DNA from 4 places in the Aestuariimicrobium soli genome. Region 3 is predicted to be linked to each of the others. Evidence: predicted binding sites of a transcription regulator. Region 3 holds the regulator's gene; each other region holds the start of a gene.

Region 1 (7,775 bases), on a different contig from region 3:
TCGGACGGCCGCTCGTCGCGGGCGGCCGACTCGTCGTCGACGCTGGGCGCCGCTCCGGTGATCAGGTCGGAGAAGGCCGGGGTCCACGCGGCCACCTGCCGGTTCGCGGCCCGAACCGCCAGTCGGTGGGCCAGCATCAGCTGCCGGTTGAGGCTTGCCGTCGAGGTCTCGGACAGGGCCTCGTCGAAGCTGAGGCCGGTGAGTCGTCCGCCGGCGTCGACCCGCACCCTGACGATGCCGTGCTGGCCCTCGCCGCCAGCCGCCGCCAGGGCGGCCTGGGCGTTCGCGGCCTCCTGCAGCATCGTCGCGGTGTGCGCCTCGAGGCTGTCGAGCAGGCCCTGGATGCTGAAACTGCCGCCGTCGGGCAGGTCGACCTCCTGCTGGAACAACTGTTGGGCCAGGGAGTCGGAGGTGCCGTCGTCCGAGGGGTCGCCGGGGGAGATCGTCATTGATCCACCGTAAGTCGCCCCGGGGTCAGCGGCCGGTCAGCGGCCAGCCAGTGTCGACGGCGGCTGTCGGCGGCGGGATGCCCCGGCTCCGCCCCGGGTGACCACGGCGATGACCGTGCCCCAGACCACGACCATCGCGGCCACGTTGAGCACCGTCAGCAAGGCCACCGAGGCGCCGGTGTTGGCCGGCATGTCGGCCGGGACGACCACGGTGCGCTTGCCGAAGGTGGTGACATTGCTGGCCCGACCGTTGGTGAGCCGGTTGCGGGCCACGACGGCCACCTGACCCGAGAGCTCGTGACTGCTGGACACCGTCGTTCGCGCCAGTTCCTGTCGCTCCCAGGCCACGGTGGCCTCGCACGCATACATGCGCCACAGGGTCGTCCACGATCGGGAGCACGAGATCACGTCGGCCCGCCCCCGGTCGATCACCGTCGGCGACAGTTGGGGTCCGAAGGGGGCGGCGATCAGGGGAGACAGCACGATGAACCAGACGAAGCTGAGCACCACCCCCACCAGGATCGGCCTGGCCCCGCGAGGCATCGGCCGTCGCTGGGCCTTCAGCCAGGCGGCGCGCTCGTCGTCCGTCATCGCCTCGAAGTTGGGGCGGTCGGGGCCCTCGGTGGTCATGGGGGGAGTCTTGCACCGCCCGGGTTGATCTCGCGAGGAAGGGATTGGCACTCGGGTTGAACGAGTGCCAGCGCGGTACTAAGTTGGTCATTGGCACTCGCCCGTGGTGAGTGCCAAACCGAACGGGACGACACCGCGACGACGCCCCGGCCGGACACCTGAACTGACACGTGGCGCATCGCCACCAGCAACAGAAAGGGGTTTGACGTGGCAACCACGATCAAGCCGCTCGAGGACCGCGTCCTCGTCCAGCCTCTCGACGCCGAGCAGCAGACCGCTTCGGGTCTGTACATCCCCGACACCGCCAAGGAGAAGCCCCAGGAGGGCAAGGTCGTGGCCACCGGCCCCGGTCGCATCGACGACTCCGGCAACCGCGTGCCCCTCGACGTCGCCGAGGGCGACGTCGTGATCTTCTCCAAGTACGGCGGCACCGAGGTCAAGTACGACGGCCAGGAGTACCTGCTTCTCAACGCGCGCGACATTCTCGCCGTCGTCACCAAGTGAGGTGACACTCCATGGCCAAGACTCTGAAGTTCGATGAGGAGGCGCGTCGCTCGCTCGAGCGTGGCGTCGACATCCTCGCCAACACCGTCAAGGTGACCCTCGGCCCCAAGGGCCGTTACGTGGTGCTCGACAAGAAGTGGGGCGCCCCCACCATCACCAACGATGGTGTGACCGTGGCCCGCGAGGTCGAGCTCTCCGACCCCTACGAGAACCTTGGCGCCCAGCTCGCCAAGGAGGTCGCCACCAAGACCAACGACGTCGCCGGTGACGGCACCACCACCGCCACAGTGCTGGCCCAGGCGCTCGTGCACGAGGGCCTGCGGGCCGTCGCCTCGGGTGCCAACCCGATCGGCCTCAAGCGCGGTATCGACAAGGCCGTCGAGGCCCTCGTCGAGGAGCTGCGTTCGGTGTCGCGTGCGGTCGAGACCACCAGCGACATGGCGTCGGTGGCCACCATCAGCTCGCGCGACGAGCAGATCGGCGAGCTGATCGCCGAGGCGTTCGACAAGGTCGGCAAGGACGGTGTCATCACCGTCGACGAGTCGAACACCTTCGGCACCGAGCTCGAGTTCACCGAGGGCATGCAGTTCGACAAGGGCTACCTGTCGCCCTACTTCGTCACCGATGCCGATCGCATGGAGGCCGTGCTCGAGGATCCCTACATCCTCGTGCACTCCGGCAAGATCAGCTCGATGAACGACCTGCTGCCGCTGCTGGAGAAGGTCATTGCCGCCCACGGCACCCTGTTCATCGTGGCCGAGGACGTCGACGGCGAGGCGCTGTCGACCCTGGTCGTGAACAAGATCCGCGGCACCTTCACCTCGGTCGCCGTCAAGGCTCCTGCCTTCGGTGATCGTCGCAAGGCCATGCTCGAGGACATCGCCATCCTGACCGGTGGTCAGGTGGTCGCTCCCGAGGTCGGCCTGAAGCTCGACCAGGTGGGTCTGGAGGTGCTCGGCCGCGCCCGTCGCGTCGTCGTCACCAAGGACAACACCACCCTGGTCGACGGCGCCGGATCGTCCGACGAGGTTGCCGGTCGCGTCGCGCAGCTGCGCGCCGAGATCGAGCGCACCGACTCCGACTGGGACCGCGAGAAGCTGCAGGAGCGCGTCGCCAAGCTGGCCGGCGGTGTCTGCGTGATCAAGGTCGGCGCCGCCACCGAGGTGGAGCTGAAGGAGAAGAAGCACCGCATCGAGGACGCCGTCTCGGCCACCCGTGCGGCCATCGAGGAGGGCATCGTCGCCGGTGGCGGCTCCGCCCTCGTCCACGCCTCGAAGGTGCTGGCCGACGGCCTGGGCCTCGAGGGCGACGAGAAGACCGGCGCCCAGATCGTGGCGAAGTCGGTCGTCGAGCCGCTGCGCTGGATCGCCGAGAACGGTGGCGAGCAGGGTTACGTGATCGTCTCGAAGGTCGCCGAGCTGGAGCCGAACCACGGCTACAACGGCAAGACCGGTGAGTACCAGGACCTCGTCGAGGCCGGGGTCATCGACCCGGTCAAGGTGACCCGTTCGGCTCTCGCCAACGCCGCCTCGATCGCCGGTCTGCTGCTCACCACCGAGACGCTGGTCGTCGACAAGCCCGAGGACGAGGACGAGGACGGCCACCAGCACTGAGCTGGAGCTGCCCTCGCACCCTGAACCGGGCGTGATGTGACACCGCGGCCCCCGACCAGACCGGTCGGGGGCCGCGGTGCGTTCTGGCTGAGGTCTTCTGGGCCCGCCCCGCCCCGCCGCAATCCCCGCCCCGCTCCGCCCCGCCCGCTCCGCCCCGCCCCCTCCGCAAACTCCCACGAAAGAGTGCGACTCTTAGGAAACTTCCTGCGGGCCGCACTCTTTCGAGAGAGTCTGCGGACGACAGTGGCGTCCCGAAGGGTGCCGGCTGTGGGGCGCTCGCCGATGGGTGCCGGGGCGAGTGGGGATCACGCCCGTCGCGAAGCAGGCTTGGCCGCGTCGTCCCGGCGGGGGCCGCGCGGATAGACTGACGCGCATCCCCCTCTGAAAGGTGCGCAGTGACCGTTCCCGCAGACCTGTCCCCGGCTGGCGTCCCCCTGGCCTTCGAAACCCTGGGCCTGACTTTCGACGACGTGCTGCTGCAGCCGGTGGCCTCCGACGTGATTCCCTCGGAAGTGGACACCTCGGCCAAGGTCTCGCGGCGGATCAGCGTGAAGATTCCGCTGGTCAGCTCCGCGATGGACACCGTCACCGAGACCCGGATGGCCGTCGCCATGGCCCGTCAGGGCGGGCTGGGCATCCTGCACCGCAACCTGTCGATCGCCGATCAGGCCGCCATGGTCGACCAGGTGAAGCGCTCCGAGGCCGGCATGGTCGACGAGCCGATCACCATCACCCCCGACGCCACCCTGCGCGAGGCCGACGAACTGTGCGCCCGCTACCGCATCTCGGGTGTGCCGGTGGTCAACTCCTCGCTCGAGTTGCTCGGCATCGTCACCAACCGTGACATGCGTTTCGAGGACGACGGCTCGCGCCTCGTCCGCGACGTGATGACCCCGATGCCGCTGGTCACCGCCCCGGTCGGCGTCACCGCGGACGACGCGCTGAAGCTGCTGGCCCAGCACAAGATCGAGAAGCTGCCGATCGTGGACGGCCAGAACCGCCTGCGCGGGCTGATCACGCTCAAGGACTACGTGAAGTCCGACCGCTACCCGCTGGCCAGCAAGGACCCTCAGGGACGACTCCGCGTGGGCGCGGCCATCGGCTTCTGGGGTGACTCGTGGGAGCGCGCGATGGCGCTCGTCGAGGAGGGCGTCGACCTGCTGGTGGTCGACACCGCCCACGGTCACTCGCAAGGGGTGGTCGACATGATCAAGCGGCTGCGCGCCGAGAAGGCCTGTGCCGATGTCGACCTGGTCGGCGGCAACGTCGCCACCTACGAGGGCGCGAAGGCGCTCGTCGAGGCCGGGGTCGACGGCATCAAGGTCGGGGTCGGCCCCGGCTCGATCTGCACCACCCGCGTGGTGGCGGGCGTGGGTGTGCCGCAGGTGACCGCGATCCACCAGGCGGCGCGGGCGGCTCGTCCGGCCGGTGTCCCGGTGATCGGCGACGGCGGCCTGCAGTACTCCGGTGACATCGCCAAGGCGCTGGTGGCCGGGGCCGACACCGTCATGCTGGGTTCGCTGCTGGCCGGCTGCTCCGAGTCGCCCGGTGAGCTGGTGTTCATCAACGGCAAGCAGTTCAAGAGCTACCGCGGCATGGGCTCGCTGGGTGCGATGGCCGCCCGCGGGCGCAAGGCGTCCTACTCCAAGGACCGTTACTTCCAGGGCGACGTCACCTCCGACGACAAGATCGTGCCCGAGGGCATCGAGGGTCAGGTGGCCTTCCGCGGGCCGCTCGAGGCCGTCGCCTACCAGCTCGTCGGGGGGCTGCGGCAGTCCATGTTCTACTCGGGCGCCCGCTCGATCGACGAGTTGCACGAGAATGGGGCGTTCGTCCGGATCACGTCGGCGGGCCTGCGCGAGTCGCACCCCCACGACATCCAGATGACCGTCGAAGCCCCCAACTACTCCTCCTCCAAGAACTGAGGCCCGCAGTGTTCGACATCGGCCGTAGCCCGCGCGCCCAGCGTGCGTACAACCTCGACGAGATCTCGATCGTGCCCTCGCGGCGCACCCGCGGTGTCGACCAGGTGAGCCTCGCGTGGAAGATCGACGCCGTCGGCTTCGAGTTCCCGATCATCGCCGCCCCCATGGACTCGGTGATGAGCCCCGCCACCGCCATCGAGATGGGACGACTGGGCGGTCTCGGCGTGCTCAATCTCGAGGGGCTGTGGACCCGCTACGAGGACCCGACCGCGCAGCTGGCCGAGCTGGCCGCCATCAGCGACCCCGTCGAGGCGACGGTGGCGATGCAGCGCATCTATGCCGAGCCGATCAAGGGTGAGCTGATTCGCGCCCGCATGAACGAGATCCGCGAGGCCGGGGTGCCGGCCGCCGGGTCGTTGTCGCCGCAGAACACCCAGGCGTTCGCCGCCGACGTGGTCGCCTCGAACCCCGACTTCTTCGTGATCCGCGGCACCGCGGTGTCGGCCGAGCACGTCTCCGACGAGGTGGAGCCGCTCAACCTCAAGGAGTTCATCTACGAGCTCGACGTGCCGGTGATCGTCGGCGGGTGCGCCAACTACCAGACCGCCCTGCACCTGATGCGCGCCGGCGCCGCCGGAGTGCTGGTGGGCTTCGGTGGGGGAGCCACCGGCGCGAACCGTGACGTGCTCGGCATCGAGGTGCCGATGGCCTCGGCCATCGCCGACGTCGCCGACGCGCGCCGCGACTACATGGCCGAGTCGGGCGGGCGCTACGTGCACCTGATCGCCGATGGTGGCATGGGACGATCCGGAGCCATCGTCCGCGCCCTCGCGTGCGGGGCCGACGCCGTCATGGTGGGCACCCCGCTGGCTCGCGCCCAGGAGGCCCCCGGTCAGGGCTGGCACTGGGGCGCCGAAGCCTGGCACGAGACCCTGCCCCGGGGCCGCCGCACCCGCGTGGAGCAGGTCGGCACCCTCGAAGAGGTGCTGTTCGGCCCCTCGCGGGTCACCGACGGCACCATGAACCTGGTCGGGGCGCTGCGCCGCGCCATGGCCACCACCGGCTACACGGACCTGAAGGAATTCCAGCGCATCGAGCTGGTGGTGCACTGATGTCTGCCGAGGCGGCGGTTCCCGCCGAGTTGGCCCGCCTGCGGTCGTCCATCGACAACATGGATGCAGCGCTGATCCACCTGCTGGCAGAGCGGTTCAAGGTGACCCAGCGGGTGGGGGAGTTGAAGGCAGATCTGGGCCTGCCGCCGGCCGATCCGACGCGCGAGCAGGCGCAGATCACCCGGCTTCGGCAGTTGGCCGAGGAGTCGCATCTCGACCCGGAGTTCGCCGAGAAGATCATCGGGTTCATCGTGGCCGAGGTCGTGCGCAACCACGAGGTGCTGCGCCGCGAGGCCGAACAGCTGCCCTGATCGGGCCTCGCGCCCGAACGAGATCTGGGCGGGTGGGCTCAGGCCAACACCGATCCGAAACGGTGTCACCCTGCGAGTTTGTGCCACCAGATGGCAACTTCACGCACGGTGACACCGTTTCGGATCGGTGTGTCCGGACGAGGGCCCGCGACCGAGGGGCTCAGATCTCGAATTCCGGCGCCAAACCGGTGTCGCCGGAGAACGAGGCGAACCCGTTGACTCCCTGGCCGGCGGTCGCGAACTGCTTCTCGCGGATGTGCGAGGGCGCCGCCAGAACCGTCTCACCAGCGGGAACGTCCTTGATCACCAGGGCGGCCGAGCCGATCTTGGCGTCGTCACCGATGGTGATGTTGCCGATGATGGCCGCGCCCGCGCCGATCACGACCCGGTCGCCCAGAGTGGGGTGACGCTTCACGGGCTGCAGGCTTCGTCCGCCGAGGGTGACCTGGTGGTACATCATGCAGTCGTCGCCGATCACGGCGGTCTCGCCGATCACGACACCCATGCCGTGGTCGATGAAGAACCGGCGCCCGATGGTGGCGCCGGGGTGAATCTCGATGCCCGTCAGGAAGCGGCTCGCCTGCGAGACCACCCGGGCCGCCGGACGAAGCCGGTCCGAGGTCGTCCACATCGAGTTCGCCACCCGGTGCAGCCACACGGCGTGCAGGCCCGAATAGGCCACCGCGACCAGGGCCCGGGAGCTGGCGGCGGGATCCTCGCGCATCGCTGCGTCGATGTCCTCACTCACCCGCTCCCGGACCCGGGAGGCCAGAGAGAGAAGTCGGCTCATGCCTGCTGGAGCAGGTGGCTGTACAGCACCGAGGTCAGGTAGCGCTCGCCGAAGCTGGGCAGCACGACCACGATCAGCTTGCCGGCGTTCTCGGGACGCTCCGCGACCTGGCGGGCGGCGTCCAGAGCGGCACCCGACGAGATGCCGACCAGCAGGCCCTCCTCGGTGGCCGCCTTGCGGGCCACCTCGACGGCGGTGTCGGTGGAGATGTCGATCACCTCGTCGATGATGTCGCGGTTGACGTTGGTGGGGATGAAGTTCGCTCCGAGACCCTGGATCTTGTGCGGGCCGGGGTTGCCACCGTTGAGGATCGGCGACTCGGCGGGCTCGACACCGACCAGCTTGATGTCGGGGTTCTTCTCCTTCAGGAACTTGCCCGCACCCGAGATGGTGCCACCGGTGCCGATGCCGGCCACCAAGATGTCGATCTTGCCCTCGGTG
Region 2 (7,775 bases), on a different contig from region 3:
GAGCATGCCCGAGTGCCGCTCCCACGTCGGGCTGTGGGCGCTGCTGGCCGCCCCGCTGATGGCCGGCAACGACGTGCGAACGATGACCCGCGCCGTAGCCGACCTGCTCATCAACCCGCGCATGGTGGCCATCAACCAGGACCCGCTCGGGCAGCAGGGTCGCCGCATCCACCGCGAGTTCCGCTTCGACGTGTGGGCGCGCCCGCTGTCGGGAGGTCGGCTCGCGGTCGGCGTGCTCGGTCAGGGTGAAAGTTTCTCTGAGCCCACTCGTCCGCTCGATATCACGCTGCGCGATGGGCTGCTGCGCGTCGACAACGGCACCGAGAACGTGCTCGACCTGACCGGTCTGCTGGGCACCGACTACGGACGAGTGACCGAGGTCTGGTCGGGCGAGGAACGCGACACCGCGCAGATCGGGGCCCGCGACCTCGCCCTGTTCACGATCGGCTGAGGGTCACGATCGGCTGAGGGTTCACGATCGGCTGAGGGTTCACGATCGGCTGAGGCCAGCACCGACCAAGGCCTGGCGCCGGGCCTCAGCGACCCAACTCCGCGATGGCCCGACCGGCCGCCAGGCAGGCATCCTCGGCCCACTCGGGCAACTCTCCGCCCACGTAGGGTCGCACCAAACCGTACGGGCACAGCCGGGTGGCCACCCGCAGTACCGCCACCCGACGCTCGGTGACCTCGCCGTAGAGCCGCCCTGCGAGCGCCACGGTCTCGTCATCGATGGCGTCGTTGGCGTGCACGACCCGGGAGTGCAGGTCGTCCTGGGCTCCGGCCAGCGAGGCAGCCAACCGGGGTTGGCGTTCGGAAGCTGCTCGCCCCCGGTGCCACCGGTCGCATCCCTCAGCGCTGGGCCAGCCTCGCCAGTTGGGGCTGCTTGGCGAGCGTGCTGCCCTCCATCGGCTGGCGCATCGCCATGCTGGCGGGCGCCGACACCGGCTTCGCGCTGGCGCCGCTGTTCCGGTCCAACCCCGAGGCGATCCGCTACGTGCTCACCCTCGACGTGCTCCAACTGGGCGGGGCGATCGCCTGCGTCGGGTTGGCCCGGCGCTGGGGCGAGCGCTGGTTCTCGTGGCTGCCGGTCATCGGCGGTCGGGTGATCCCCCGCCGGGGCCCGGTCGCCCTGGCCGAGCCTGCTCACGGTCGCGATCATCGGGTACTGGCGCCGTCGACGCCCCACCGGGTCAGCAACGGCGCCCACCCCGTCAGCGCCCGCTCGCACCCCGTCGGCGACCTCTCCCACGCTGACCGGCCTCGCACCTACGATGAGGGTCAGCACACCGACCGAGAGGCCCGCCGATGCAGACCCAGATTCGTCACCAGCCCTCGTTCGCCGTCGCGCGACTGCACCTGGCACCCGGTGAACCGGTGCGCATCGAGTCGGGCTCGATGATGATGCACTCGGCCGGTCTGCAGATCTCCGCCGACACCGGCGGCGGGCTGATGGCCGGCCTCAAACGCTCGGTGCTCTCCGGCGAATCCTTCTTCGTCACCACCGCCACGGCCGGTCCGCAGGGCGGATGGGTCGACGTCTCCGCGGTACTGCCCGGGGATCTGATCGCGCTCGACCTGACCCCGGATCGTCCGTACTTCGTCACCCGCGGCTGCTGGCTCGCCAACAGCCATGGCACCGAGGTCACCCCCAAGTGGGGCGGCATGGCGAACCTGTTCGGCGGCGAGGGCGGTTTCGGCCTGCACGCCGCGGGCCACGGTCAGGTGGTGCTGTCGGTCTACGGTGCCCTCGACGTCGTCGACCTGCAGCCCGGCGACACCGTGGTGGTCGACACGGGTCACGTGGTCGCCTACGACCTGGGGGTGCGCTTCGAACTGCGGCGAGCTGTGCGCGGACGAACCCTGCAGTCCATGAAGTCCGGCGAGGGGTTCGTCTTCGAGTTCACCGGCCCCGGGCGACTGTTCCTGCAGTCCCGCAACCCCGACGCGTTCCAGGGTTGGGTGCGCCAGAACGCTCCCAGCGAGAGCGCCAGCGGCGGCGTGCTCGGGGGCCTGTTCAGCTGACCCGGATCAGCCGAGGTGCCCGATCTCGGTGTCGATCAACGCACGCCAGCTGTGCACCAGTGAGGCATCGACCCACGCTTTGTAGGAACGGTCCGGACGAGCGGGCGTGCCGATGTGGAAGGCCCGCACTCCGGCCCTGACCAGCCACGGCACGTGCTCGGCGCTCAGCCCGCCGCCCGCCATCACGACCGGCGCGGCCGCAGGCTCGTCCCGACAGACGGCCAGCACCTCGTCCAACCCGTGCTCCAACCCCCGGGACGACCCGGCCGTCAGCACTTGGTCGAAGCCCTCGAAGCCGAGCACGGTCGACCAGGCCTTGCGGTAGTCGAAGGCCCAGTCGATGGCGCGGTGGAAGGTCCAGGGCACGCCGATGCCGGTGGTGAGGTCGCGCACCACCTCGATGTCGACCTCGCCGAGCCCGTTGAGGAAGCCCACCACGACCCCGTCGGCGCCGGCGTCGACGTAGGCGCGGATCAGCCCCTTGAGGCGGGTCGCCTCTCCCCCGTCGGTCGACCAGCCCTCGCGCAGCCTGACCATCGGACGAATCTGGATCGACGTGGCGGCGCGGGTGCGCTCGACCAGCGCTGGTTCGGGGGCCATGCCCTCGTGGTCCATCGACCCGAGCAGTTCGACCCGGTCGGCGCCACCCTCCTCGGCGCGGCGCGCATCGTTCTCGTGCAGAGCAATCACTTCGAGCAGTCCCGACATGGCACAAGTCTGGCGCACAACGGCCGACGGGCGGCCCTCTTGCGAGGACCGCCCGTCGGCGTGTCGTTCAGACCGGTGGTTCGACCGGACTCGGATCGTTGCCGATCAGAAGTCCATGCCGCCCATGCCGCCGTCACCGGCGCCCGGAGCAGGCGCAGCCTTCTCGGGCTTGTCGGCGATCACGGCCTCGGTGGTCAGGAACAGCGCGGCGATCGACGCGGCGTTCTGCAGCGCCGAACGGGTCACCTTGGCGGGGTCGATGATGCCGGTGGCGATCATGTCGACGTACTCACCGGTGGCCGCGTTCAGACCCTGGCCGGGCTCGAGCGAGGCAACCTTCTCGACAACGACGCCACCCTCGAGGCCGGCGTTGACGGCGATCTGGCGCAGCGGAGCAGCGGCGGCCGAGAACACGATCTGCGCGCCGGTGGCCTCGTCGCCGGTCAGCCCGTCGACGTTGGCAGCCTTGGCGGCCTGCAGCAGGGCCACGCCACCACCGGCGACGATGCCCTCCTCGACGGCAGCCTTGGCGTTGCGCACGGCGTCCTCGATGCGGTGCTTGCGCTCCTTGAGCTCCACCTCGGTGGCGGCGCCGACCTTGATGACGGCCACGCCGCCAGCCAGCTTCGCCAGGCGCTCCTGCAGCTTCTCGCGGTCGTACTCCGAGTCGGAGTTCTCGATCTCCTTGCGGATCTGCGAGACGCGACCGTTCAGCTGCTCGGCATCGCCGGCGCCGTCGACGATGGTGCACTCGTCCTTGGTGACGACCACCGAGCGGGCCTTGCCCAGCAGCTCGAGGGTGACGGTGTCGAGCGACAGGCCGACCTCCTCGGAGATGACCTGGCCACCGGTGAGGATGGCGATGTCGGTCAGCATGGCCTTGCGGCGGTCGCCGAAGCCGGGAGCCTTGACGGCCACCGACTTGAAGGTGCCCCGGATCTTGTTGACGATCAGGCCGGCCAGGGCCTCACCGTCGACGTCCTCGGCGATCACCAGCAGCGGCTTGCCCGACTGCATGACCTTCTCGAGCACGGGCAGCAGATCCTTGAGGCTCGAGACCTTCGAGTTGACGATCAGGATGTAGGGATCGTCGAGCACGGCCTCCATGCGCTCGGTGTCGGTCACGAAGTAGGGCGAGATGTAGCCCTTGTCGAAGCGCATGCCCTCGGTCAGCTCGAGGTCGATGCCGAAGGTGTTCGACTCCTCGACGGTGATGACGCCTTCCTTGCCGACCTTGTCCATGGCCTCGGCGATGACATCGCCGACGCCGGGATCGGCGGCCGAGATCGACGCGGTGGCAGCGATCTGCTCACGGGTCTCGATCGGCTTGGCCTGGTCGAGCAGCTGGTCCGAGATGGCCTTGACGGCGGTCTCGATGCCCTTCTTCAGCTCGATGGGGTTCGCACCGGCGGTGACGTTGCGCAGGCCCTCACGGACGAGCGCCTGAGCCAGCACGGTGGCGGTGGTGGTGCCGTCGCCAGCGACGTCGTCCGTCTTCTTGGCAACTTCCTTGACCAGCTCGGCGCCGATCTTCTCGTAGGGGTCCTCGAGCTCGATCTCCTTGGCGATCGACACACCGTCGTTGGTGATCGTGGGGGCGCCCCACTTCTTCTCCAGCACGACGTTGCGGCCCTTCGGGCCCAGGGTGACCTTGACCGCGTCGGCCAGGGTGTTCATGCCCCGCTCAAGACCGCGGCGGGCCTCGATGTTGAACTCAATGAGCTTTGCCATGGGGTAAGTCCTCCAGCGTCGGAAACGGTACGCCAGGTCGGTGCCCGCGACGGACGGCCCATGGGGACCTCACCAAGCCTGCCGGTGGCACTCGGACGCATCGAGTGCCAACCCCATTTTTAGCACTCGCACCATGCGAGTGCAAAGGAGTGGCCACGGGCGGCAGGCGATCGTCTCGCCCTCTGGCGCGGTCTTCGTCGGTTCCGGCACGATGGAGGCGTGGACGACACCTCAGCCCGCACGACCCCCTCGGTGATGGCCCGCGTGCGCAACCTCGGCAACTGGGCCAATCTGTCGACGCCGCTCGGTCTCGCGATCGCGAGGGCCGGCGGCAGTCGCGTGCTGAGGGGGCCACGGGGCCTGACCATGGCCGAGGGCTACCGCCTGCCCTTCCCGATGGCCGGGGCGTTCACCGTCGGCAGTGTGGTGATCACCTCGCACCCGACCTGGGCCGACGCCGAGGCGCAGTGGCCCGGCACGCTGGAACACGAGGAACACCACACCTGGCAGTGGACCTTCTGCCTGGGCGCGCCCTTCCTGCCCCTCTACACGGCGGCGATGGCGTGGTCGTGGCTGCGCACCGGCGACCGGGCCTCGGCCAACGCGTTCGAACGCGCCGCCGACCTCAGGCTGGGTGGCTACACCGACCGCGCCAAGCGTCCGCTGCGCGAGGGCTGGCGGCAGGCCCGCACCCTGCTGTTCGAGCGAGGCCGATCGCCACGGGGACGATCTGGGGTCAGCGACCAGTCCTGAGACGCCCGGCCGAGCGGTGCTCGCGGCGGGCCGAGCGCAACCGGCGCAGCCGCTTCACCAGCAGGGGCTTGTGCGCGAGGGCAGCCGGGTCGTCCAACAGTCGGTTGAGAATCTGGTGGTAGACCGCGGAGCTGACCGAGAAGCGCTCCATGATCTCGGCCTCCTTGCCCTGCGGGGCTGCCCACCAGCTGTCCTCGAAGTCGAGGATCTCGCGGTCGCGCGCGCTGAGCGCGGACGCTTCGACGGCAGAGCTTGACTCGTGGGCGGCGGCAGACATGTGCCCCAGTGTAGGTGGGAATCACAGCCATGTCATTAGTCCCTGTGAGGCCCATGAGAATCCGCGAACGGCAGTCGAGGCCACCCCGCGCGCGTGCTTGGATGGGCGCATGACCGACACCTTCAAGCCGGTGGCCGGCGACCGCGTCCGCTGGGGCATCGTCGCCCCCGGGAACATCGCCGAAAAGTTCGCCCGCTCGCTCGCCACCCTGCCCGACGAGGCCGAACTGGTGGCCGTGGGCTCCCGCTCCCTCGACCGCGCCGGCGACTTCGCCGCCCGGCACGCGGTGCCTCATGCGCACGGCTCGTACGACGAACTGCTCGCCCGCGACGACCTCGACGCCGTCTACATCGCCTCACCGCACAACCTGCACCGCGAGCAGGCCATCCAGGCGATCGAGGCCGGCAAGAACGTGCTCATCGAGAAGCCGATGGCCGACACCCTCGAGAACGCCACGGCGATCATCGACGCCGCCCGCGCCCACGGCGTCTTCTGCATGGAGGCGATGTGGACGCGCTGCCACCCGCTGGTGCTGCGCGCCCGCAAGCTCGTCGAGGACGGCCTGCTCGGCGATCCCCGATTCCTGTGGTGCACGTTCGCGTTCCGCTTCGACGGGGACGATGACCACCGCCTGCTCAACCCCGACCTCGCCGGTGGGGCGATCCTCGACCTCGGTGTCTACCCGATGCACGCCGCGCACGTGATGCTCGGCAACCCGACCTCGCTGTCGGCGGAGGGCACCAACCACCCCCGCACCGGGGTCGACGCCACCTCCGTGGCGCACCTGCGCTGGGACGCCCTGGCCGGTGACGCCTGTTTCGGCACGCTGGTGAGCTCGCTCGACGCCCGCGGCGACCAGCGGCTGACGTTGTTCGGCACCTTGGGCCAGCTCGAACTGGTCAACTTCCTCAACCCGCAGACCCTGCTGTTCACCCCCGAGGGCGGCGAGACCCAGACCTTCGTCGCGCAGGACGCGGGCTTCGTCCACCAGATTCAGGAAGTGCACCGCTGCCTGCGGGCCGGTGCCGTGGAGTCGGCGGCGGTGCCGTGGCAGGCGACCCTCGAGGTGGCCGGGCTGCTCGATCAGTGGCGGGCCGGAGTGACCGGCTGATGCGGGCACTCACGGGGGTCGTCAAGGACTACGCCTGGGGGTCGGTCGAGGCCATTCCCACCCTGCTGAACACCGAGATCACCGGCGAACCCCAGGCCGAGTACTGGCTCGGGGCCCACGCGGCCGGGCCCTCCGTGGTGGAGGGTGACGGCACCCTCGACCGGCTGGTCGCCGAGCATCCCGAGGTGCTGGGTGAGCGCAGTCGGGAGCGCTTCGGCGACCGGCTGCCGTTCCTGCTGAAGGTGCTCGCGGCCGACCAGCCGCTCAGCCTTCAGGCCCACCCGTCGCGCGAACAGGCCGAGGCCGGGTTCGCCGCCGAGAATGCTTCGGGTCTGCCCGTGGGCTCGCCCCAGCGCACCTACGCCGACGACTGGCCCAAGCCCGAGATGATCGTGGCCCTGAGCCCCATGGACGCCCTCTGCGGATTCCGTGACCCCCGCGAGACGGCCAGCCTGTTCGACGGCCTGGGCCCGATCGACGGGCTCGAGCAGGTGATCGGCCCGCTCACGCAGCGAGCGGGCGATGCCGGCCTGGCCGAAGTCTTCCTCGACGTGCTCAGCCTGGACGACGACCGGGTTCACCTGGTCAATGAAGTCGTCGCCTCGGCCGTCAACCACGTGTCAGACGACGGCCCGCTGGGTGAGTTCTGCCGCACGGCCGTCGAACTGGACGAGCACCACCCCTCGTCCCCGGGGATTCTGGCGGCGCTGCTGATGAACCGCGTGCGACTCGAGCCCGGCCAGGCGATCTTCCTGCCCGCCGGCAACATGCACGCCTACCTGCGGGGCACCGGGGTGGAGGTGATGGCCAACTCCGACAACGTGCTGCGGGGTGGGCTGACCAAGAAGCGGATCGATGTCGACGCCCTGGTGGCGGTGGTCGATTTCGCCGCCGCCCCGGTCGACGTGCTCGCTCCCCACCCGGAGTCGCCGGGTCGGGAATCGGCCGGAGTCCTGCGCTTCCCCACCTCGGCGCCGGAGTTCTCGCTGTGGCAGATCGATGCCCGTGGCGACCAGTCGGTGATGCTGCCGGGCGTGGACTCGGCGCGGATCCTGTTCGTGGTGGCCGGCCACGCTGCGCTGGCGACGGCCGACGAGACCGTCGAACTGGTGCAGGGCAAGGCCGTCTTCGTGCCGGCGGGCGAGATGGTGCAGTTGGACGGGAACTGCCGCG
Region 3 (7,775 bases):
AACCGTGGCCGTCGGCGACCAGCACCGACTCCCCCACCCGCAGGCGCTTCACGACGGCAGCGTGTCGTCCCTCGTCCCCGACCAGGTCGACCCGCGACCCGACCCGGGCGCCGGCGATCTCGCCGAGGAAGAGTGGGTCGGTCATCCGCCGAAGGCCTCCTTCAGGCGCCCGAAGACACCTTTGCCGTGCTTGGTGACGGCCGGGGTGATCGAGGTCTCGTCCCGCAGTTCGGCGAGGCGGGTCAGCAGGTCGCGCTGCTCGTCGTCCAGCTTGGTGGGCGTCTGCACGAGCAGGGTGACACCGAGCTCACCACGGCGGCCGCTGCGCAGATTGGGCACCCCTCGTCCGTCGACCACGAGTCGGGTACCCGACTGGGTGCCGGCGGGAATCTCGATCGACACCTGCCGGTCGTCGGCGTCAGTGTCGTCGCGCTCGGCCTCGAGAGTGGCGATCTGCACCGTGGTGCCCAGAGCAGCGGCGGTCATCGGCACCCGCAGGATGGTCTCGAGGTTGTCGTCCTCGCGGGTGAAGGTTTCGTGGTTGGAAACGATCAGTTCGACGTACAGGTCGCCGGCCTGACCGCCGCCCGGCCCGACCTCGCCCTGGGCCTCGAGGTGAATGCGGTTGCCCGACTTCACGCCCGCCGGAATCTTCACGTTGATGGTGCGCTGGTGGCGCACGCGGCCCTCACCCGAGCACTCGCTGCACGGGTTGGTGACGATCGAACCGAACCCGCGACAGGTGGGGCAGGCCTGCGAGGTGCGGATGTCGCCCAGGAACGAGCGCTGGATCTGGGTGATCTCGCCGTGGCCGTCACAGGTGGTGCAGGTCACCGGCTCCGACCCGTCCTCGGAGCCCTTGCCCGTGCAGCTGGGGCAGATCACGGCGGTGTCGATGGTGATCGGCTTGGTGAGCCCGAACGCGGCCTCGGCGAGCGTCAACTGCGTGCGGACGAGGGCGTCCTGGCCGCGACGCACGCGGCTGCGCGGCCCCCGCGACGACTGGGCCCCGAACATGGCGTCGACCAGATTGGTGAAGTCGAACCCCTGTGCCCCGCCGAAGCCACCGAACCCTTCGAACCCCTGAGCGCCGCCGAAGCCACCGTAGCCCGAGCCCATCGGGTCGCCGCCACGGTCGTAGACGGAACGCTTGTTGGGGTCGTGCAGCACCTCATAGGCCTCTTGCACCTGCTTGAACTTCTCGGCCGAGTCGGCATCCTGCGCGACGTCGGGGTGCACCTTCATCGCCATCCGGCGATAGGCCTTCTTGATCTGCTCGGGGGTGGCGTCACGATCGACACCGAGAACCTCGTAGTAGTCGGTCTGGGAGGGGCTCATCTGTTGCTTGTCATCCTTCTGTCAGGAAGTTGCCGAGATAGCGGGCGACGGCGCTGACGGAGGCCATCGTCTGGGGGTAGTCCATGCGGGTGGGGCCGACGACGCCGAGACTCGCCCAGGCTGCCGCTTCGGGACCATACGCCGCGGCCACCATCGAGGTCGAGCGCAGTTCCTCGACCGAGTTCTCGTGACCGATGCGCACGCCGATGGTCTGACCGGCTGCGGCGTGGGCCTGGGCGGTCTCGCCGAGCAGCCGCAGCAGCACGACCTGCTCCTCGAGCGCCTCGAGCACCGGCTTGACGGTGGTCTCGAACTGGTCCGAGAAACGGGTGAGGTTGGGCACACCCGCCACGGCCACCCGGGCGGCGGCGCGATCGGTGGCCAGCAGGTCGAGCAGGGTGGCGACCACGGCGGTCGCGGCCATGGCGTCATCGGGCGGAACCTCGCCCAACAGCGTGGTGAGGGCGGCGGCGGCCTGGGCGGTGGCTCGTCCGATCACGGTGGCGTTCAGCTTGCCGCGAAGGCGGGCGAGCATGGCCTCGTCGTGGCCGGGCAGCTCGATCACCTGCTGCTCCACCCGGCCGGTCGAGGTGATCAGCACCACCATCACGCGGTCGGGGGTGAGGCTGACCAGTTCGACGTGGCGGACGATCGCCGAACTCGACACCGGGTACTGCACGATGGCGACCTGCTGGGTGATCTGGGCCAGCAGGCGCACGGTGCGCAGCACGATGTCGTCGACGTCGACGGCGCCAGACAGGAAACTCTGGATGGCCCGGCGCTCGGCCGCCGACAGCGGCTTGATGCTGGCCAGCCGGTCGACGAAGATGCGATACCCCTTGTCGGTGGGGATGCGACCGGCGCTGGTGTGGGGCTGGGTGATGTAGCCCTCCTCCTCGAGCACCGCCATGTCGTTGCGCACGGTGGCCGGGGAGACGTTCAGCTGGTGGCGCTCGACCAGGGCCTTCGAGCCCACCGGCTCGCGGGATTCGACGTAGTCGGTGACGATGGCGCGCAGCACCTCGAGCTTGCGATCGTCCATCGGTCACCTCCTGAGCTGCTTCGACTGAGCTGGTTCAACTGGGCTGGCTGGCACTCCGCCCGGGCGAGTGCCAGTGTACCGCTACGCTCGTGGGCATGGAGATCTCACCTGACCAGCTGTCGCTGTCGCCGTGGCGCGAGGTGGCCGACCGCGTGTGGGTGGCGGTGGCCGAGCCCTGGTCGGTCAACATCGGCCTGGTCGTCGGCGACGCCGCCGTGATGGTCATCGACACCGGTTCGCTGCCCGAGCAGGGCGCGGTCATTGCGACCGCCGCAGCCGAGCAGGCCGGGCGACCGGTCACCCACGTGGTGGTGACGCACGCCCACACCGACCACGCCGATGGGCTGCCCGGCTTCGGCGATGTCGTCTCGATCGCCCACGAGAGCGTGCCGGCGGCGGTCACCCACCCGATCTCGATGGTCAAGGCCGTCGACCTGGGTGGCGGCTCGCGCGCCGAGATCATTCACCACGGACGAGGCCACACCCAGGGCGATCTGGTGGTGCACCTGCCCGAGCGCAATGTCGTCTTCACCGGCGACCTGCTCGAGGCCGGCGCCGACCCCCAGTTCGGCGACGACACCACCGTCGAGGCGTGGGCGGCCACCCTCGACGGCATGCTGGGAGCGACCAACGACCACACCCTGTTCGTGCCCGGCCATGGGGCCGTGCTCGACCGGCAGGCGGCCTTCGAGCAGCGGGCCAACGTGTCAACCATCTACGGCCAGGCCGAGCAGTTGGTGCAGCGCGGAGTGAAACTCGAGCAGGCGCTGGAGGCGCTCGACCACCCCGAGGTCGACGGTCGGCCGCATCCTGGCGCCTCGCAGTGGGCGTGGCCGTACTCCACCGCGACCATCAAGGTCGCGCTGCCGTTGGCCTACGCCGAGTTGGCGGCCAAGGGCGTGCAGCCGCGGACGAGCCTGCCGCTGTTGGGTCGCCTCTGAGCTGAGGGCCCGACGAAGCGGGGACGAAAATCCACGCGCGAAATGTCGGACCCCCCGCCTACGCTGATCGGTGCCATGAGCACCTCCCTGAGCCCCGCCCCGACCGTCCAGACGACCGCCCACCCCACCGCCACCCGCACCGTCGACTGGCGGCGCGTGCGCACGCCCGTGAACACCGTCGCGTTGGTCGTGCTCGCCATCGGGTCGCTGGCGATGGTGCTCGGCAACGTCTTCGCCGGCCAACTCGCGCAGCAGCCGACGTGGGACCTCGTCCGCTGGCTCGCCATCGCCATGGTCGGCGGATCGATCCTCGACATGTTCGGCCGCTACCTGTGGTTCGGTGAGATCGACCGCGTCGAGGGTGGGCTGCGGCGCGACCTGCTCGACGCCGCGCTCAACCAACCGCTCGCCCACCTCGGCGAACAGGCCGTCGGCGAGGTGCTCGACCGGGTCGACGACGACACCCGCGAGGTCGGCAACCTGATGCGCTGGCAGTCCTGGATGGTGCTCCGTGCACTGTTCGGCGCCGTGCCCATGTGGATCATCGCCGGGCTCACCTGGTGGCCCGCGTGGATCATGTTCCCGGCCTTCGCCGGGCTCACCTGGCTCGGCATGCGCTCGCTGCTCAAGCCCATCCAGGAACGCAAGATCGTCGAAGAGGCCGCGTGGACCGACCATGCCGCCGCCCTCGAGGAGGGCATCGCCGGCCGCGACGACCTGCGCACCAGCCTGGGTCAGTCGTTCGCCATTCGGCGTCTCGCCCAGTTGTCGGCCGACGTGCACCGCACGTTCAAGGCCGTGCTCGACCTGGAGAAGAAGATCCTGCTGCGGGGCATCATCCTGCTGAACGCCCTGCTGGCCGCGGTCGCGGTCACCGGCGTCGTCATGGCCACCGCCGGTCACACCTCGGTGGCCCAACTGGTCACCCTCTTCCTGATCACCAGCCAGTTCGTCGGGGTCGTCGGCTTCGTCGCCGAACAGATGCCCGACATCCAGGCCGGTCTCGGTGCCGTCGCCCGCCTGCGCCAGATGATGGCGCTCGAGCCCGAGCCGGTCGGCGGTCGGCAGATCACCTCCGACGAGGTCGACCTCGACTTCCGCCACCTGACGTTCGCCTACGAGGAGGGCACCTTCTCGCTGCGCGACATCACCCTGCACGTGCCCGCCGGGCAGACGCTCGCGCTGGTCGGGCGATCCGGTTCCGGCAAGTCGACGCTGGCCTCGCTGATCAGCCGCGCCGTCGAACCCCCCGCTGGCAGCGTGCTGCTCGGGGGCGTCGACGTGCTCGAGCTCGACCTGCAGAACCTGCGGCGCCAGGTCGGTGTGGTCACCCAACGCACCGAGATCCTGGCCGGCACCCTCGCCGACAACATCACGCTGTACGCCGACCTGCCCCGCACCCGCGTGGTCGAGGTGGTCGAGGAACTGGGCCTCACCGACTGGGTCGCCGGCCTCGACCAGGGCCTCGACACCCTGCTCGGCCCCGGCGGCACGACGTTGTCGGCGGGCGAGGAACAGATGGTCGCCTTTGCGCGCCTGCTGATCCGCGACGTGCACGTCGTCGTGCTGGACGAGGCGACTGCCCGCATGGACCCCCTCACCGAGGCGCGCGTCGTCGCGGCCTCCGACCGCCTGCTGCGGGGGCGCACGGGACTGCTGGTCGCCCACCGGCTGTCGACCATCGCGCGCGCCGATCTGGTGGCGGTGATGAGGGCGGGCGAGGTCGTCCAGTTCGGACCACAGGCTTCCCTCAGCCACACCGACGGGCCGTTCCGCGACCTGCTGCTCTCGGCGGGCAGCGCCGGCCTGGGCGTCGAGTCCGACGGCGGCTCCGACGACGGTGACCAGCCCGCGGAGGCCGTCGGCAGCGCCCGACGTCGCCGCGAGGTGCCGCAGCGAACCGAGACCAGCGACGGGCCGTCCCTGACCCGGGGCATCTGGAACGCCCTCAAGGTACGGCCCGACTGGGGCCTGCTGTCAGTCGGGCTGTTCCTCGGGGTCTCGCTCACCGGATCCGCCGGGGCCCTGACCGGCTTCGCGTGGGGTCACGCCGTCGAGCAGGTGGCCGCCGGCGAGCAGCCGTGGTGGTGGCTGGCGGCGCTGGTGGTGATGGTGTTCGCCGGCCCGGTGATGCTGTCGGAGGCCATCGCCCGCTACCCGCGGTGGTGGATCGAGGTGCTGCTGCGGGTGCGCCTGTCGGTGCTGGTCGGCCAGACCGCCCAGCACCGTCTCGAGAAGGTGCCCGCGGGCGAGGTGGTCGCCCGTGCCATGGACGCCGACCGCTACGCCCGCTATGCCGACCGGTGGGTCGACTTCGTCAACGGCCTGCTGGTGGTGGCGGTCACGGCGATCGCCGCCGCCAACCCGCTGGCGGGCGCCGTGCTGCTGGCCGTCGTGGTGGCCGCCACCATCGCCTCGGCCATCGGTCGTCCGATCGCGGGGCGCACGGCCACGAAGGCCTCGGCCATGCGCGCCACCTTCGGACGAGCCCTGGTCTCGGCCTTGGAGTCGGCGCGGACGGTCAAACTGGCGGGACGCACCCCCGAGGTCCACCGCCACCTGCTCGACGTCGACGCGGGCCGTGTCGACGCCGCCGTGCGTGAACACCACGTGCAGGCGGTGCTCGACTCGGTTCCCGTGATCATGATCAAGGTGGGCATCGTGGCGGTCTGGGCCGCCGTGGTGGGCGGCTGGTGGGGGCTGGCGACGGCGCTGCTGGTCGTCAACGCCCTCAACGGCTTCGAATGGTTCGGACGAGTTGCCGGTGCCGTCGTCACCGAGGCGCCCGGCACCCGCTCCTGGCAGCAGGCGACGCAGCGCATGGCCGGCGGCGTCGATCTCGTCGACCTGCCCGCCGGCGTCAATCTCGAGACCGGCGAGGCCCCGGCGGCCCCGACGGTGCGGCAGATCCCGCTCGAGAGCCTCACGGTGCGCGACGTCACCGCCATCCACGAGGACGGCACCGTCGGCGTCGAGAACGTCTCGTTGACGGTCAACCGAGGCGAACTGGTGCTGCTGCTCGGCCAGGTCGGTTCCGGCAAGTCGAGTCTGCTGCGCACCCTGGCGGGACTGATCGACTACTCCGGCGATGTCTTGTGGAACGGCGAAGTGGTCTCTGATGCCGAACTGTTCATGCGCCCCGGCCAGGTGGCCTACGTCGCCCAGGTTCCCCGGGTGATGTCGGGCACCTTCGCCGACAACGTGCAGTTGGGGTTCACCCGCGCGTTCGACGCTCCCGTCTCCGACGCCCGACTGACTCCCGACGTGGAGGACGCCGGTGGCGCCTTCGCCATGGTCGGTCACCGCGGTGTGCGGCTGTCCGGCGGACAGGTGCAGCGCCTCGCGCTGGCCCGGGCCCTGGCCGCCAACGCGGAACTGCTGCTGGCCGACGACGTCTCGTCCGCCCTCGACGCCAAGACCGAGATCGAACTGTGGCAGGCCCTGCGGCAACGCTCGGCCACCGTGGTGGGGGCGACCTCGAAGCGGGCGGCGTTGGCGCGAGCCGACCGGGTCGTCGTGATGGTCGACGGTGAGGTGGCTGCCGTCGGGCACTGGGACGACCTGTCGCTGCAGTGGGGCCATCTCGCCGGCTGACCCCGGCCTGAACCGCCGGCGCGATTGACTGGGCATCATGACCCAAGCCCCCCATCCCGTCCGCCCCACAGTGGGGCGCGGCTGGGCCCTACTGGCAGTCCTCGTCCTCGTCGGCTGGGGGTACCTGGCCAGTTGCCTCGGGGTGGTCGCCAACGAGCTGGTGCAGCGCCGCAGCGAACTCAACCCCGTGCTGCTGGTGGCCCAATGGTTCCAACAGATGGTGTTCGCGACGATCCTGCTGGCAGTGGCCGCGACGTCCCTGCGTCGGCTGGGACTCACGGTCGTGGCCCTGCTGGCCGGGCTGGTGGAGCTGGGCGCCCTCGGCGGCTTCCTGGCACTGCATGTCGCCGACGTGTCCGTGAGTGCGGGCGTGCTACGGCCGGATCAGCTCGCGGAGAACCTCGTCGTGGTCGGGCTGGCCGTGGTGGGGGTGGTGGTCTCACTCGCGGGACGTACCCGGGTGTGGCCGCCCACGGCCACCGTCGGCGTGCTGCTGGCCGGGCTGGCCATGGTGCTGGTGCACTTCCACGACCAGCTCCTGGTCCTGATCGGCTGGTCGCGCGAGGCGCCGCCGGTCACGGGACCGTTGTTGTCGGCCATGGTGCCGCTCGCGATCGTCCTGATCGGGGTGGCAGTGAGCCTGCGGCGCTGGCCGGTGGCCGCGGCGGCGCTGATCACCCTCGTGGTGCCACTGGTGCCGGCCATCGGCGACAGCCTGGGCAGGTTCCCCACTGTGGCACCCGTGTGGTTGGTCTTCCGGGCGCTCGTGCTCGTCAAGGTCGTGGCGCTGCTGGCCGCGGCTGCCGCCTGTGTGGGGCTCGCCGTGGCGCTGAGGGGTCAGCGCGCCGGGCGCTCGTCCA
Region 4 (7,775 bases), on a different contig from region 3:
GCAACGACACCACCGACCACCGCGCCACGGCGAGGAACGCGACCAGCACACCCCCGGGGATGGCGCAGGCCCACCAGGGCACCCGCGGCAGGGCCACCGGGAGAGCGGGCAGCACCAGCGGAAGCACAGCGGTGACGACCGTCAGCGCCACCAGCGTCAGGGTGACCCGTCGACGACGGATGGCGGCGGCCCGGTGTGACTGATTGACCTCGTACAGGGCGGCTCGCCGGGTCATGGGAGTGGAGACCTCACACTCGTCGGCATGCTCGTCGACCAGCACCCCGGCGCGACGAATCAGCGTCATCGACTCGGCGAAGGCCTCGGGTTCCTCCTCCTGGGCGCCCTCGGTGCGACGAGCGGCGAACCACGGAATCAGGTAGGCAAGACCGGCGATCACGATGATCGAGACGATGATGCCGGTACCCATGCGGAACACCGTACGGGTGACCCCTCAACCCTCGACCCAAGCTCGACGGTGTGTCGGGCAAACCCTTGACAGATTGCCGCAGGGGTGACCCCAGGGCGTGCTGAAGTGATGTCCGCACAACCAGCCGCACCCCTTCAGAAAGGTCTTCCGTGAAGAAGAAGCTCGCGTCCCTCGTCGTCGGCGCCGTCGCCGCCACCGGCGGTCTGCTGACCGCCACCGCCCCGCAGGCCCAGGCCCTGCCGATGTGCAACCAGGCCAACTGGGTGGCGGGAACGCTGCAGCCGACGTACTACGGATCGACCAACTGCGTGCTGATGCGAGGCGCCCAGGGTCAGGCGGTTCGGGCCCTGCAGTACATCCTGACCTGCGCCGTGGGCGACTTCCACCCGATTGACATCGACGGCAGCTTCGGCGACGACACCAAGTACGCGCTCATGGTGGCGCAGAACATGCTCGGCCTGCAGGCCGACGGCGTGTACGGGCCCCAGTCACGGGCGGCGTTGCCCAAGGTCTACGGCTATTCCGGCACCCCGGGACAGGGCACCTGGGGCGTCTCCTGTTCCTACCGTCTCTACCGCTGAGCGGGGCCGGTCAGTACAGGGGGGCCGGTCAGCCCAGCAGCACGCACCGCACCGAGCCGCCGGCGGTGACCACCTCGGTCTCGGCGTCCAGCACCACGAGCGCATTCGCCGTGGCCAGGTCGCTGAGCCGCTGGGACTCCCCGCCACCGATGACCTCGACGCGGTGCACCCCGGTCTCGTCCCTCACCCGGGCGGGCAACACGGTGGTCACCCCGGCCGGTGAACGCAACACGGTCGGGGTGATCGCCCTCACCAGGGGCTGCACGGCGGGCTCGACCCCCATCAGCGCCCGGATCAGCGGGCGTGCGAACAGTTCGAAACTCACGAACGCGCCCAACGGACGAGCCGGCAGCATCAGCATCGGCACCTTGTCATCGCCGATCAGCCCGAATCCCTGATCTCCACCGGGCCGGAGCGCCACCCGGGCGAAATCGGTGAGCCCCAGCTCCGGCAGCACCTCGCGCACCAGGTCGTCCGACCCATCGGCGACGCCACCGGTCGAGATGATCAGATCGGCTCGGATCAACTGGTCAGAGATGGTCTCGCGAATCTCGGCGGGGTCGTTCGAGACCACCCCTACACGCCAGACCTGGCAGCCAGCCTCCTTGGCGGCGGCGGCAATCATGTAGCCGTTGGCGTCGTGCACCTGATCGTCCGAGGTCAATCGACGACCCGGCTCGACCAGCGATCCGCCCACGGACAGCACGACCACGCGCGGGCGCGGACGCGCCAACACCTTGTCGAAGCCGAGTGCCGCCAGCAAACCCGCCGAACGGGCGTCGAGCAGCTGCCCCTCGCGCACCAGCACGTCGCCGTCGCTGACATCCGATCCGCGACCGACCACGTACTCACCGGACCGGACGGGTTCGAAGACCTTCACGGACTGCTCACCGCGGTCGGTGAAGGGCAGCGGCAGCACGGCGTCGGCCCCCTCGGGCAGTTGGCCGTTCGCCTCGACCCGGGCGACGGAACCCTCGGGGAGTTCTCGTCCCGGGGCGACGTCGACGACGGCGAACTCGAGCGGCTCGTCGTTGCTGGCGGCGGCCACCTCGTCCGATCGCACGGCGTAGCCGGCCTCCGTCGCCAGCGACAGTCGCGGCAGATCGGAGTGGGCCGTGATCTCTTCGCACAACGCGAGACCGAGGGCATCGAGCAACTGCATGCCGAACGGTGGCAGCGGTTCGACCAGCGACAGCAGGTAGTCACGGTGTGCGGCGTGGTCACGCAGCCCGTGCTCATCGGTCTCGGGGCCCTGGGGAAGGGTCGGCTTGGGGGGCTCCACCTCGACGATGGGCTCCTTCTTCTTGCGTCCGAACAGCGGCATGCTCCTTACGATAGGCGAATGACCACCCCCGACCCGCCGTCGACCGACCCCGATCTGCAGTCCGTGCGGCTCAGCAAGCAGCTGCTGCGCCAGGCCAGTCGGTCGCGGCGCGCCACCGTGTCGGACGAGGCCCGAGCTGCCGCAGACCGCGCGCGGAGCCGCCTGGTGTGGAACGCGCTGGCGCCCGGCGATCGGGTGGCGAGCTACCTGTCGAAGGCCCCCGAACCCGACACGCTGGCGCTCACCCGGGTGCTGGTCGAGGCCGGACGACCGGTGCTCGTGCCGGTGCTGCGCGGGGGCGGCGGCGAACCCGATTGGACGCTGCTGCGCTCGATGGACGACCTGCGGCCCGGGCCGTTGGGCATTCCTCAACCGGCGACCACAGGTCTGGGGGCGGACGCGCTCGGGCATGCCGACGTGATCCTGGTGTCGGGACTGGCGGGCACCCTCGACGGCGGGCGTCTGGGGGTGGGCGGCGGCTGGTTCGACCGCGCGCTGGTGCACGCCCGGCCCGATGCGCGGGTCGTGCTGATGCTCAACGAGTCGGAGCTGTGCGCCGAGCTTCCGCTGGAACGCCACGACCGGCGGGTGCGGACGATCGCCACCGAGGAGCGTCTCATCTCCTGTTGGTGAGGGCGCGCGCTGGGTTCCGGGACGGCGCTCTCCGCGCAATCTGTGCAGAATGCGCACCCGAAACGGGGTTCGTTCCCCACCTGAGCCGCGAAGGCGCGTTCGGGTGCTCGATTCACACACCGGCGGTCGCCCCACCGGACCCCGCGAACGGTGGCCGGTTCCTCGATCTCGCCCCCCGGCGTCTACACTGCCAAGGGCTGGCCCTGCCGCCCACTCCACGCAACACCGCCCAGAAGAGACGCCCATGCCCACCTATCAGTACCGCTGCACCGAATGCGGATCCGATCTCGAGGTCGTGCAGAAGTTCACCGACGACGCCCTGACCGAGTGCCCCACCTGTGGCGGCGATCTGCGCAAGGTGTTCAACGCGGTGGGCGTGGTGTTCAAGGGCTCCGGGTTCTACAAGACCGATTCCCGCGGCAGCAAGAGCGCCTCGACCCCGGCTGCCTCGAGCTCGGGGGCCGCCACGTCGGCCGGCTCCTCGTCCGCCCCTTCGACGTCGGGTGATCAGTCGTCGTCGACCCCGGCGGCCTCGAGCGATGCGGGTTCGTCCACCGCGGCGAAGGCCTCGTCCACCACCACGGCGAAGGCCAGCTGAGGCCCCTGCCATGACCGGGCTCGTGACCGAGACGTTCGACTTCGACGGTGGACGCCGGGTCACGGTGCACGTGCCCGACGGCACCCCTGAGGCGGTGGTGTACGCCGGCGACGGGCAATTGATCGCCCCTTGGGGTGCCGATCTCTCCTCGGTCGACGCTCCGCCCACCCTGGTCGTGGGCGTGCACCGGCTCGACACTCCCGGCACGAGCGGCGACCCCGAATCGGACGATCCCGAGCTGCGGCGCCTGGCCGAGTACTCCCCCGGCTTCGCCCCCGCGACCTTCGCCGCCCACGAGAACTTCCTGCTCAGTGAGGTGCGTTCGTGGGTGCGCGCACGGTTCGGCGTCGATCCACCGCGCGCCCGCACCGCGATCTGCGGCGTGTCGGCGGGCGGTGAACTCTCCCTCGCGCTGGGGCTGCGCCACCCCGACCTCTTCGGGCACGTCTTCTCGGCGTCACCGGGGGGTGGCTTTCGTCCGTCGGACGAGTGGCCCTCACCCCTGCCCGGCGCTTACCTGGTGGCCGGCCGGCAGGAGCCCTTCTTCCTCGACAACGCCAGCCGCTGGGCCGATGCGTTGCGCGCGGCCGGGGCCGAGGTGGTGTTCGAGGAACGCGAGGGCGACCACGGTGACCCGTTCTGGCGGGCGGAGTTCCCGCGCATGGTCGCCTGGGCCTTCGGCCGCTGAGCGCCGCGGCACATCGAGAGGGCCTCGTCAAGGGGTTGTGAGTAATCCACAGGCCGGTGGCTCTCGGAAAGAAACCCTGTGGACAACTGGGACGAATCGGCCCCCAAGCACCACAACTGAGGTGTGAAGATTGCCAGAGCCCGCGACTCCTTCGTTTCCGCCCTGCGCTGGCACCGGCGCACCCTGGCCGCCCTCGTGGCGGGGCTGGCCGTGCTGGGTGCCCTGTCGGTGCTGCGTCCGCCTGATCCCGTGACGGCGCCCGTGGTGGTGGCCGCCCACGACCTCTCCCCCGGTACCCGGCTCGCGGCCGCCGACCTGCGCATCGCGCACGTGCCGCCCGAGTTCATCCCCGCCGGCGCGCCCACCACCACGGACGAGGTGATCGGCCTGGTGCTGGTGGTCCCTCTGCCCGGACGATCGGTGGTGACGACGGCCGTCACGCTCGGCACGCGGCAGACCCGCCCCGGCGAAGTGCTGGTTCCGTTCCGCCTTTCCGACCCGTCGGTGGCCGCCCTGCTGAAGGTGGGCGACCTCGTCAACGTGGTCGCCCAGTCGACCGACGGCGGTTCGGCCACCATCGCCACCGGGGCGCGCGTGACCGCGTTGATGACCGACGAGCAGGCGGCCGGGCCCCTGGGCACGGGCAGCAGTTCCGAGCCCGGAGTCATCGTGATCGCGACCGATCCGGCCTCGGCCGCACGGGTGGCGGCAGCCTCGTCCACCGACGGGTTGGCTGTCACCCTCGGAACGCCCCGATGAGCCTCACCGGGGGGGCAAACCCGCCTGAACACAGGCAGACAATGTGCTGACTTTCCGACCACGCACGGGCCGCGTCAATGGCACCACCCCCGTACGGGCGGGTACGCTCCGACGGCGGAGTGGGTCCGTCTGCCCGAGTCTTCGGGCTGCCACTCCCACAACAGAAAGGGAGATCCCATGAAGGGCTTCAAGGACTTCATCATGCGCGGCAATCTCGTCGAGCTTGCCGTCGCGTTCATCATGGCCACCGCATTCGCCAAGGTTGTCGAGACCTTCACCGCCATCATTCTCGCCCTCCTGGGCAAGCTGGGCGGCACCCCCAACTTCGACACCCTGCGCCCCGGCGGCATTCCCGTCGGCGTGTTCCTGACCGCTCTGGTGGCCTTCATCATCCTCGCCGCCGTGGTCTACTTCGGCATCGTCAAGCCCTACGAGGCCGCCAAGGCTCGTTACGCGAAGGATCCCGAGGTTGTCGAGGAGGCCTCGCCCGAGGCCGTGCTGCTGACCGAGATCCGCGACCTGCTCAAGGCCCCCCGCGTCTGAGCACGAGCGCCTCGCCCACGGCGGCGCACCACCCCCAGTCGGGACCGTCCCGGCGACAGGTCGAGCCCCCACCACAACGGAGTGGTGGGGGTTCTTCCCTGTCCGGGGACGTTGGGGAGGTCACACGTTGCCGTGGTGCGGCGGACGATCCGCCAGCAGCCGCTGCTCGGCCGCACCGATCACGCGCGGCCCCTGTCGGCGGGTCGCCCTGAGCCCCGTCAGCCCGGTCAACCGCCTGACCTCGCCCAGCACGGCGTGGAACTGGCCCGCACCGAGGGCCGCCACTCGCTCGGCCGCCTCGGGGTGCGGCCACGGCAGTTCGGCCCCCTGCCGCTCGGCCCGGTGGGCTCGCAGCCGCTCGGCGTCCCACCCGGACGAGGCCAGCGCCGCCACCAGGGCCACCGGATGAGGGCCGACGGCCCCCGACGACGCTGCGAAGGACGACCCTGCGTCAGCCACTCCAGGTCTGTCCGGAACCACCCCGGTCAGGGCGATCGCGACCGCCTCGAACCAAGGATCCGCCGTCACTGCCAGGACTCGTCCACCGTGGTACCGCGGGCGATCGTCCGCGGTTGGTCGGCGGTGATGGTGACGTCGCCGACCACGGTGACGTCGGGCTCGAAGGTGACGTCACCTTTGACCCGCAGGGCCGTGGCGCGAGCCAGGGACGGCGCCACGGGAATGCGGGCGTCGAAGTCCCTCATCACCTTGTAGTGGTCACCGTCGAGGTCGACCAGCGGGGTGTCGTCGACGACGGCCGTGAGCCGACCCAGCTCGTCGGTGCGGTAGCAGTCGGAGCGCACCAGCAGCAGTTCGTTGGTGGTCTTCACGGGCAGGAACCGGGAGCGGTCGACGCAGATGGCGGTGGCGCCCTCGAACACCTCGATGGCCGCGCCCATGGCCGACTCCACCTGGATCACCTTCGGCGAGGTCTTGTCTGCGGGGTCGACCGTCTTCTCATTCTTGATCAGCGGCAGGCCCAGCACCGAATCACGCTCGGCGAGGGTGTCACGCAAGGCCTGCAGGTCGAACCACAGGTTGTTGGTGTGGAAGAACGGGTGACGGTGCTCGTCGGTGAAGTAGTCCATCTCGTCGGGGGCCGTCTGGGCGGTGTCGCGAAGAATCAGCTGGCCGTCACGCTTGCGGATCGCCAGGTGCCCGCCCTTGCGGTCATTGACCGTGCGCCGACAGACCTCGGCGGCGTAGGGAGCCCCGGAGGCGGCGAACCAACCGGCGATGCGCGGGTCGGGGGCGGCGCCGAGGTTGTCACCGTTGGAGACCGAGGCGTACTGGAAGCCGGCGTCGAGCAGCTGATCGAGCAGGCCGGAGGCCTCGAGTGCCGTGTAGAGGTCACCGTGGCCCGGCGGGCACCACTCGAGCGACGGGTCGTCCGGCCACGAGATCGGTTCGAGCGTGGCGGCGTCGAGCTTGGGTTCCTGGTTCTGCAGGAAGTCCAGCGGCAGCCCCTCGACGGGCAGGTCGGGGTGTGCAGCCAGCGCCGCGAGCGCGTCGTCGCGGGTGCGGAAGGAGTTCATCAGGATCAACGGCAGGCGAGCGTCGTGGGCCTGACGGGCGGCCATCACCTGCCCGACGATCAGGTCGAGGAATGTCTTTCCGTCGCGCACCTCGAGCAAGGTCTTCGCCTTGTCGAGCCCCATCGACGTCGCCAGCCCACCGTTGAGCTTGATCAGGACGGTGCGGTCGAGCGCGGCGGCCGCCTCTTCGTCGGTGATCTCGATGTCGGCCAGCATCGGCACCTCGAGCATCGGCTCGATGGTCTCCTCGAGGATCAACCCCGACGCGCCGGTCTCGAGCTGCCCGTAGTAGTGGCTGAACACCTCGATCGCCGGTTCGGCGACGCCTGCCTCGCGCATCTTCTGCTGGGCCTTGGCCAATCCCTGCTCACTCATGCCGCCAGTCTAGGGAGGATTTCGGGGCACACGGCTCGTCCCTCTATCGTTGGGTCGTCGGGCCGAGCCGGCCCCCACGGGCGCCTTGGCCCTGTAGCTCAGTGGATAGAGCAGAGGTTTCCTAAACCTTGTGTCGTAGGTTCGACTCCTATCAGGGCCGCCACGGGTTCCCCCGACGCGACGAAGACCCCGCCACCGATCACGGTGGCGGGGTCTTCTGCCTTGTCAGGCCCATGGGGTCGATCAGGCTTCGGCGTTCTCCTTGGCCTTGGCGAGCTCCTCGGCGGGAATCGCCTTGACCTGGCTGATCAG

The links. The regulator HrcA, encoded in region 3, represses chaperone genes, less so after heat shock. The targets are predictions, from matches to a motif close to TTGGCACTCGNNNNNNNCGAGTGCCAA.
Region 1: groES (co-chaperone GroES) is a predicted target of HrcA. The motif match lies at 1,124-1,150, and genes of this name have one in related genera.
Region 2: groL (chaperonin GroEL) is a predicted target of HrcA. The motif match lies at 4,581-4,607, and genes of this name have one in related genera.
Region 4: ACSDQ9_RS09650 (FmdB family zinc ribbon protein) is a predicted target of HrcA. The motif match lies at 3,133-3,159, and genes of this name have one in related genera.

The regions. Positions count from the first base shown of each region.
Region 1 is NZ_JBPJSQ010000011.1:52,827-60,601, forward strand. Features, by position in the region: gene ACSDQ9_RS12400 (YbaB/EbfC family nucleoid-associated protein) at 1-449, opposite strand, end outside; gene ACSDQ9_RS12405 (hypothetical protein) at 486-1,079, opposite strand; gene groES (co-chaperone GroES) at 1,287-1,583, shown strand; gene groL (chaperonin GroEL) at 1,595-3,196, shown strand; gene guaB (IMP dehydrogenase) at 3,610-5,121, shown strand; gene ACSDQ9_RS12425 (GuaB3 family IMP dehydrogenase-related protein) at 5,130-6,233, shown strand; gene ACSDQ9_RS12430 (chorismate mutase) at 6,233-6,544, shown strand; gene cysE (serine O-acetyltransferase) at 6,705-7,334, opposite strand; gene cysK (cysteine synthase A) at 7,331-7,775, opposite strand, start outside.
Region 2 is NZ_JBPJSQ010000007.1:14,008-21,782, reverse strand. Features, by position in the region: gene ACSDQ9_RS09490 (alpha-galactosidase) at 1-451, shown strand, start outside; gene ACSDQ9_RS09485 (hypothetical protein) at 537-797, opposite strand; gene ACSDQ9_RS09480 (hypothetical protein) at 893-1,399, shown strand; gene ACSDQ9_RS09475 (TIGR00266 family protein) at 1,306-2,022, shown strand; gene ACSDQ9_RS09470 (copper homeostasis protein CutC) at 2,029-2,730, opposite strand; gene groL (chaperonin GroEL) at 2,836-4,461, opposite strand; gene ACSDQ9_RS09460 (hypothetical protein) at 4,681-5,214, shown strand; gene ACSDQ9_RS09455 (DUF3263 domain-containing protein) at 5,198-5,491, opposite strand; gene ACSDQ9_RS09450 (Gfo/Idh/MocA family protein) at 5,601-6,602, shown strand; gene manA (mannose-6-phosphate isomerase, class I) at 6,602-7,775, shown strand, end outside.
Region 3 is NZ_JBPJSQ010000002.1:471,899-479,673, forward strand. Features, by position in the region: gene ACSDQ9_RS03490 (16S rRNA (uracil(1498)-N(3))-methyltransferase) at 1-145, opposite strand, end outside; gene dnaJ (molecular chaperone DnaJ) at 142-1,338, opposite strand; gene hrcA (heat-inducible transcriptional repressor HrcA) at 1,349-2,380, opposite strand; gene ACSDQ9_RS03505 (MBL fold metallo-hydrolase) at 2,476-3,321, shown strand; gene ACSDQ9_RS03510 (ATP-binding cassette domain-containing protein) at 3,397-6,915, shown strand; gene ACSDQ9_RS03515 (hypothetical protein) at 6,953-7,775, shown strand, end outside; gene ACSDQ9_RS03520 (inositol monophosphatase family protein) at 7,753-7,775, opposite strand, start outside.
Region 4 is NZ_JBPJSQ010000007.1:52,478-60,252, reverse strand. Features, by position in the region: gene ACSDQ9_RS09670 (hypothetical protein) at 1-427, opposite strand, end outside; gene ACSDQ9_RS09665 (peptidoglycan-binding domain-containing protein) at 577-1,008, shown strand; gene ACSDQ9_RS09660 (molybdopterin molybdotransferase MoeA) at 1,037-2,332, opposite strand; gene ACSDQ9_RS09655 (5-formyltetrahydrofolate cyclo-ligase) at 2,351-2,965, shown strand; gene ACSDQ9_RS09650 (FmdB family zinc ribbon protein) at 3,210-3,563, shown strand; gene ACSDQ9_RS09645 (alpha/beta hydrolase) at 3,574-4,251, shown strand; gene ACSDQ9_RS09640 (SAF domain-containing protein) at 4,375-5,010, shown strand; gene mscL (large conductance mechanosensitive channel protein MscL) at 5,188-5,553, shown strand; gene ACSDQ9_RS09630 (hypothetical protein) at 5,674-6,012, opposite strand; gene ACSDQ9_RS09625 (UTP--glucose-1-phosphate uridylyltransferase) at 6,078-7,463, opposite strand; tRNA gene ACSDQ9_RS09620 (tRNA-Arg) at 7,551-7,626, shown strand; gene trxA (thioredoxin) at 7,707-7,775, opposite strand, start outside.